2 regions of the Caballeronia sp. LjRoot29 genome follow, and region 1 is predicted to be linked to the other one. Evidence: predicted binding sites of a transcription regulator. Region 1 holds the regulator's gene; the other holds the start of a gene.
What was found. Region 1 encodes LexA, which represses DNA repair genes until DNA is damaged. Its sites were predicted from a motif close to ACTGTATNNNNATACAGT; they were not measured.

Region 1 (3,948 bases):
CCGGGACATCCTGCGCGAAGGCGTGGAATGGCTGACCGAGCGGGGCGTGCCGGCGCAGGGCCACTTTGCGTTTGGGCATCCTATCGATGAAATTGCCGGGCTCGCTCAGAGCTTGCAGGTGGATTTGGTCGTGGTGGGGCATCGGTGCCGCACGGGCCTTGCGCGCTGGTGGATGGGCTCGGGCAACACGCCGCTGATGGATCGGGTGTCTTGCAGCATTTTAGTGGCGGTGTCGCCGACGGGTACATCCGCCGAACAGGAGGACGCTGCGCACGCGGCGAAGCCCGTGAAGGCCGAGGTGAGTGCCTGATAAGTAGATGGCTAAGCGGGTCCCGCTGGCCGCTCGCAGCAACCGGATAGCGTTCGGTTGCTGCGGTGAACCTGCTGGCTCGCCTAACTGTCGTTCAGTTCCACGGCGACCAGTTTCCAAGAGAACAACCCGTATCGCCGAAGAATGGCTGAATAGCGTGCTTCGCCGGTGCCATGCTGGTAATTCACCGCGAAAGTATTAAAACTTCGATACCCCGCCGTGGTTTGAGGCGGCGGTTTCGGTGCGGATGGCGCAGCGGCGGCAGGCGCCGGTTGAGCGGGCGCGAGCGGCGGCGCTTGCGCGGCTTCCGGAGACGCAACCACAGCGCCATTGGCCTCCGCCGGAACCGGCGGTTTCTCGCCAGGATCACCTCTTGGCGGTATGCCATTGAGAATAGCCGCCACGCCGTCGGGCGTTGCATACGAATCGACCAGCGGGCCGACTAGCGCCGCGCCAATCATGGCGCCGATTATCGCTAACGGATTGCCGCTTTTCTGTATATCGATTCTTCGGGTCAGCAACTGCCCGACCTGGTCCTTCAGGCTTTCACGTAGCAACGGAAAGTCGACGTACTGATTCACGGTCTGAGCGTCACGGGCGTCGGCGGCACGTTTTAGCCGATCGAGGGCAATATAGGGCGACGCATAAATCACACCGAGAACCGCCACAACAATAACAGCCAACAACGCAATAACAACGGACTTGCTGGTACGGGACAAAGGCATACGCGTGGGGACCTTTTGGCTGATGAGGTAGACGCGGCTCGAAATGCAAGAGTTGTGGCCAAACGAAAGGCCTAACGAGAGACCTTGGACGACTCAACCCTTGAATGGACCGCACCGGCGCCAGAACTATCCCCGCGAATTCACCGCGCCTTAAATATCAGGCGAACAATCCATCTTCAACGCCTGCGCGTTCCTCGTCGATGCAGCGGTCGATCATGCGCGATACCGCTTCGATATTGCCCACCATGATGACCCGCGACTCACCGCGATAAACCCGCACGGGTGCACGTTGCTCGGACTGCGTATGCACCGATGTACTCAACGATACCCGGGCGAACGCCGGTTGCCGCGAGGGCAAGACTGGCAATTCGCTGAAGAGATCAGGCGTGTCAGCAGGTTTTTGTGTCTTGCAGGAAATCAGCGAGCGCAGATGCCGCAAACGGCCAAATTCCCGGAATTGGCGAAACGAAAGCGGTGCGCGTGCTGCCGGCGCAAACGATGCGGATAAAAAAGAAGCAGAAAACAACCGGGCGAATCGTTCCATGATGTTTCTCCGATAACCGATGACAACCGATGAGAATAGGGCGCGCGCCGGTTCCTCGCGAATGCGATGTCCGTCACGCTTTATGGGGCTGGAATTCAAGCGCAGCGCGGCTGGGGAGAACATCCACCGCCGCCCTGCAAATCAGAAATCAACAATCAGAAATCAAAGCTCGCCGGAGCGGATCAACCCGACCGCAATACCTTCCAGCGCAAAGTCGTCGCTGCCTGATGCAACGAAGATATTCTCGTAATCAGGATTTTCAGCGATCAGTTCAACGCCATCTGGGCGACGTTTCCAGCGTTTCACCGTGACGTCGTCGCCGAGCCGTGCCACGACGATCTGCCCGTCCTTCGCCTCGTTTTTCTTCTGTACGGCGAGCAGATCACCGTCGAAGATGCCTGCGTCGCGCATGGAAAGACCGCGTACCTTCAACAGATAGTCCGGCTTGCTGGAGAACAGTGCCGGGTCACAGGCGTAATGCTGGGAGATATGTTCCTGCGCAAGGATCGGGCTACCGGCCGCCACGCGCCCGACCAGCGGCAACGACAACTGCATGATGCTGGCGTGCGGCAACGTGAACTGGTGAGGGCCGTCGTCAAGACTGCCATTAGTCAGCAAACGAATGCCGCGCGATGAACCCGCAGCCAGCTCGATCACCCCTTTACGCGCCAGCGCCCGAAGATGCTCTTCGGCGGAGTTAGCCGAGCTAAAACCGAGTTCAGCCGCGATCTCGGCGCGCGTGGGCGGAAACCCCGTACGTTCGATAGCGCGCTGGATCAGTTCGAAAACCTCTTGCTGCCGCGCAGTCAGTTTGCTCATTTTGGTCACGTGCATTTGCCCCTTTATGGCCGGTCGTCCACTGTATGGATGAACAGATGCCTGTAGTTTTATACAGTATTCGACGCTTTTCAAGCTTTACTTTAAGTTCGACGTCGTCAGAACCACACAGAGGCCCCAAACACGGTGCTCCAGCGGCTCTTTGATGGCCGCAACGCCGCTTCCAGTCTTCATTAGCACTTTTTGATCTAAAAGAATGAATAACAATTATTTTTAATAATGAAAGCCCATCGATAGACTCGGCTGCTCAAACACATAAGACGGGGAGCGGGGCAATGCTGAGTCGGAATTCGGGGTGGGGCGCACGGGCAAGGAAGCTGGTTGCCACGACGGTGATCGGGGCAGCGTCGGCGACCGGGATGATCGTGGGAACGATCTCGCTGGCGCACGCCGACACGTCGTTCCTTAACGTGTCGTATGACCCGACGCGTGAGCTGTACCAGGACTTCAATCAGGCTTTCGGCAAGAAATGGAAGGCTGAAACCGGAGAAACCGTCACGTTCAAGCAGTCGCACGGCGGCTCAGGCGGTCAGGCGCGCTCGGTTCTCGACGGTTTGCAGGCCGATGTAGTGACTCTGGCGCTGGCCTATGACATCGATGCGCTCGCGGGCAAGGGGCTCGTGGCGCAAGACTGGCAGAAGCGCTTGCCGGACAACGCGTCGCCGTACACATCGACAATCGTGTTTCTCGTGCGCAAGGGCAACCCGAAGCAGATCAAGGACTGGCCGGACTTGCTCAAGCCGGGCGTGTCTATCGTGACGCCGAATCCGAAGACATCCGGTGGCGCGCGCTGGAACTATCTCGCGGCATGGGCGTACGCAGAGCATCTGCCGGGTGGCAACGCGACGACCGCCAAGGAATTCGTGACCAAGCTTTATAAGAATGCCGGCGTGCTGGATTCGGGCGCGCGGGGTGCGACCACCAGTTTCGTGCAGCGCGGGCAGGGCGACGTGCTGATCGCGTGGGAAAACGAGGCGTTCTTGTCGCTGAAGGAATTTGGCTCGGACAAGTTCGAGATCGTGGTGCCGTCGGTGAGCATCCTGGCTGAACCGCCGGTCGCCGTAGTCGACAAGGTCGTGGATCGTCACGGCACGCGCAAGCTGGCCGAGGCGTACCTGAAGTATTTGTATAGCGAGGAAGGTCAGGAGATCGCGGCGCGCAACTTTTATCGGCCGCGTTCCACTGCCGTTCCTGCTGCGCTGACGAAGCAGTTCCCGAAGATCAAGCTCTACACGATCGATGATTCCTTCGGTGGCTGGACCAACGCGCAAAAGACGCATTTCGCCGATGGCGGCGTGTTCGATTCCATCTATCAACCGCAGTAAGCGTAATGGTTTGAAAGGCAGCATCGCCGGCGCTCATGCGCTCGCGATGCTGTAGTCGTAAAGAAGTTTGAAACAACACCACGGCCGCATAGACGGCCTGTAATCAACCCGAAGCTCGACCCCGAAGCGCCGTCCCCGCGGCGCGGCGGAACTGGATGATTCACGCATGACGACCTTCACTTTCCGCAAGCCCAGCGCGCTGCCGGG
Region 2 (3,948 bases), on a different contig from region 1:
GACGCGCCGGCGCAGATCCCTCCGCACCGGCGCGTTCGCTTGCTGCTGCGCGGAATCGATCGCTACTTCTCTCATAGCGAGCAACCCCTTCCTCGGCGCCGAGACTTTCGTCTTCGTCACTGATGGACTTCGAGCCGTCCGGATCTTCCTTTACGTCCTGCTCCGCGTCACGATTTGAATCGCGACCAGTTTTTGATCCGAACCGGCTCTTGCTGCGCATCATCTTTACCGCCTAAAACTCATTCTTCTTCATCCGCCACTTCGGCAACGCCCGGTGCCAGTGCGTCGGCCATTGCATTGACGCCCAGAGACTCGCGAATCCGATTTTCGATTTCGCGCGCCATTTCAGGATTCTCACGCAGGAATTCACGTGCGTTGTCCTTACCTTGGCCAATCCGCTCGCCGTTGTAGCTGTACCAGGCGCCGGCTTTATCCACCAGCTTGGCTTGCACGCCCAAGTCGATGATTTCACCCTGACGCGAGATACCTTCACCGTAGAGGATGTCGAAGATGGCTTCGCGGAACGGCGGCGCAACCTTGTTCTTCACCACCTTCACGCGCGTTTCGTTGCCGATCACTTCGTCGTTCTTCTTGATCGAACCGATACGGCGAATGTCCAGACGCACCGATGCATAAAACTTCAACGCATTACCACCCGTGGTGGTTTCCGGATTGCCGAACATCACGCCAATCTTCATGCGGATCTGGTTGATGAAGATCACCAGGCAGTTTGTGCGCTTGATCGTGCCGGTCAACTTGCGCAGCGCCTGCGACATCAAACGTGCTTGCAAACCAGGCAACGAGTCGCCCATTTCGCCTTCGATTTCAGCCTTCGGCACCAGCGCCGCGACCGAGTCGATCACGATCATGTCGATGGAACCTGAGCGCACGAGTGCATCGCAGATTTCCAGCGCCTGTTCGCCCGTGTCCGGCTGCGAGATCAGCAGGTCCGACGGACTCACGCCGAGCTTTTGCGCGTAACCGATGTCAAGCGCGTGTTCCGCGTCAATAAACGCTGCCGTGCCACCGACCTTCTGCATTTCCGCAATCACTTGCAGGGCCAGCGTGGTCTTGCCCGACGATTCCGGACCGTAGATTTCCACTACGCGTCCACGCGGCAAGCCCCCAACGCCCAATGCAATATCCAGTCCGAGCGAACCGGTCGACACCACTTGAATGTCTTCAATGGCTTCGCCAGCGCCGAGTCGCATGATCGACCCCTTGCCGAATTGCTTCTCGATCTGCGCGAGCGCGACGGCAAGCGCCTTGCTCTTCTCTGCAGACATCCCGCCCGGGCCTTTCTTGCTATCTTCCATGAATCGTCCTTTGCTATGATGAACGGCGTCTGGCGCATGCCCTTGGGAGTTTTTTCCTGCTGGGCGCACTGCTGCAGACACTGTATAAAAAAACAGGTGTTTTTGCAAGTCCGATCGAAGCGCGTAGTTTCAGCGCCACGTTCGACCCATGCGAAACACCACTACACCTGGAGACCGCCGCGCCGGGCGAATTGCGGTGCCGGCAATGCTTTTTGCGCACACTACGATGCGAATCCTCATTGCCGAAGACGACAGCATACTCGCGGATGGTCTCATTCGATCACTCCGCCAATCGGGCTATGCCGTGGATCACGTGCGGCACGGCGTGGACGCCGACAACGCACTTTCGCTCCAGACTTTCGACCTTTTGATCCTTGATCTAGGCTTGCCGATGATGTCCGGCCTGGAGGTCCTGCGACGCCTCAGAGCCCGCAATTCCCAGATGCCCGTGCTTATCCTGACAGCCGCCGACAGTGTCGACGAACGCGTCAAGGGCCTCGATCTCGGCGCCGACGATTACATGGCCAAACCGTTCGCGCTGAACGAGCTCGAAGCCCGCGTGCGCGCCCTTACGCGGCGCGGCGCGGGCGGCGGTCCGACTGTTGTCAAACATGGCGCGCTCGCGTTCGATCAAGTCGGGCGGATTGCGTCGATCAACGACCAGGTCATCGAGTTATCGGCACGTGAACTCGGTGTGCTTGAAGTCCTGTTGCAACGGGTTGGCCGGCTGGTCTCGAAGGAACAGCTCGTCAACCACCTTTGCGAGTGGGGCGAGGAAGTCAGCAATAACGCGATCGAAGTCTATGTCCATCGGCTAAGAAAAAAAATCGAGCCCGGCGGGGCGCGGATCATAACCGTTCGCGGGTTAGGCTATAGCCTTGAAAAAGCCGTTGCCGCGGTGGCCGCCTCTGTACCGCCCTCCCCGGTAAACGCCGACGAGCCTGTCTCGCCCAGCCCGCAGCACAAGTAACACGTAACCACGAGTAATCACGCCATGGGCTCGCCAGCATCCCCCGAGCGCGCCGCTCCGGCGTTGCGCGAGCTGTCACGTGCTCCGCCGGATTTGCCGGAAGCCGATCCCGACGCATCCCGCGACGCGCGTTATGCGAATCCGTTCGCGCCGCCCGACGAGCTCGAGCCCGACGGCGAGCCCGCACCGCGTTCGCTATTCGGCGAGATCCTGGACTGGATGCTCGCGCCGCTGCTGCTCCTGTGGCCCATGAGCATTGCGGTCACGTATCTCGTCGCCAAGTCGATTGCCAACGGGCCATTCGACCGCGCGCTGGAGACGGATGCGTACGTGCTCGCGCGGCAGATCGCGCCGGTGAACGGCGTCGCGGAGTTGCGGCTGCCGAACGCCACGCGCGACTTCCTGCGCGCGGACAACGTGGACAGCGTGTTTTTCCAGGTGCTGGGTACGCGCGGCGAACTCGTAGGTGGCGACGCCGATATGCCCTTGCCTCACGACGATGACCGGCCGCAACCCGGCATCGTGGAGTTCCGTGACGATGTGCTGCGCGGCAACGATATCCGCGTCGCTTATACGACGGTGGAAGCACCGACGCTCTCTCACCCGGTGCTGGTCCAGGTGGCCGAGACGCTCGATAAACGTAGCCAGTTGGCCAACGACATCATCAAGGGCGTGATCCTGCCGCAGTTCGTGATCTTGCCGCTGGCTATCGTGCTGGTCTGGTTCGGGTTGTCGCGCGGACTCGCGCCGCTGCATGCTCTGCAAGCGAATATTCGCGCCCGTCGTCCCGATGATCTTTCACCGCTAGAAGCAAGCCGCGCGCCGCCGGAAATCGCGCCGTTGGTGGCGTCGTTCAACGATCTGCTCAACCGGCTCGAGCAGAACATGCAGTTGCAGAAGCGGTTCATAGCCGACGCCGCGCATCAGATGAAGACGCCGCTCGCGGGTTTGAGGACGCAGGCGGAGCTGGCGTTGCGGCAGGATGTATCGGCGGAAGTGCAGCGTTCGCTTGAACAGATAGCGACGAGTTCCGAGCACGCGGCGCGGCTGGTGACGCAACTGCTTGCGCTCGCTCGGGCGGAGAACCGGATGTCGGGGCAGATTTTCTCGCGCGTGGAGTTGACCGATCTCGCGCGGCTCGCCGTGCGCGACTGGGTGCAGGCCGCGTTGGCCAAACGGATGGACATTGGCTATGAGGAACCGCCGAATCCGGTCGAGGTTGAAGGCAATGCGGTGATGTTGCGCGAAATGCTGTCGAATCTTATCGATAACGCCATTCGCTACACGCCACCGGGCGGCCGAATCACGGTCCGTGTTCGCACCGACGAGTCCGATACGCGGCACGTCTTTCTCGAAGTGGAAGACACGGGTTTGGGCATTCCTGAAGCGGAACGGGGGCGCGTGGTGGAACGGTTCTATCGCATTCTCGGTCGCGAAGGCGATGGCAGCGGACTGGGTCTGGCAATCGTCCGGGAGATCGTGACGATGCACGGCGGCACCCTCGATATAGACGATCACGTGTACAGCGAAGCACCGCGACAAGCAGGAACGCTTGTACGAGTGGGCTTAAAGCGGGTTTATCCTGCCCGGGACAAACCCTGATCGAGGCTGGCCCCTCATATTGTCAGAAACCGATTTAAACGGATGTTAGCCAACTTATTG

Region 2: a site for LexA is predicted at 1,396-1,413, ahead of recA (recombinase RecA). Genes of this name have one in related genera too.

The regions. Positions count from the first base shown of each region.
Region 1 is NZ_CAXUPU020000008.1:35,183-39,130, reverse strand. Features, by position in the region: gene ACSQ83_RS11755 (universal stress protein) at 1-310, shown strand, start outside; gene ACSQ83_RS11750 (DUF2939 domain-containing protein) at 394-1,035, opposite strand; gene ACSQ83_RS11745 (hypothetical protein) at 1,193-1,579, opposite strand; gene lexA (transcriptional repressor LexA) at 1,742-2,398, opposite strand; gene ACSQ83_RS11735 (sulfate ABC transporter substrate-binding protein) at 2,692-3,741, shown strand; gene cysT (sulfate ABC transporter permease subunit CysT) at 3,908-3,948, shown strand, end outside.
Region 2 is NZ_CAXUPU020000039.1:2,385-6,332, reverse strand. Features, by position in the region: gene recA (recombinase RecA) at 240-1,316, opposite strand; gene ACSQ83_RS30045 (response regulator) at 1,543-2,286, shown strand; gene ACSQ83_RS30040 (sensor histidine kinase) at 2,311-3,888, shown strand.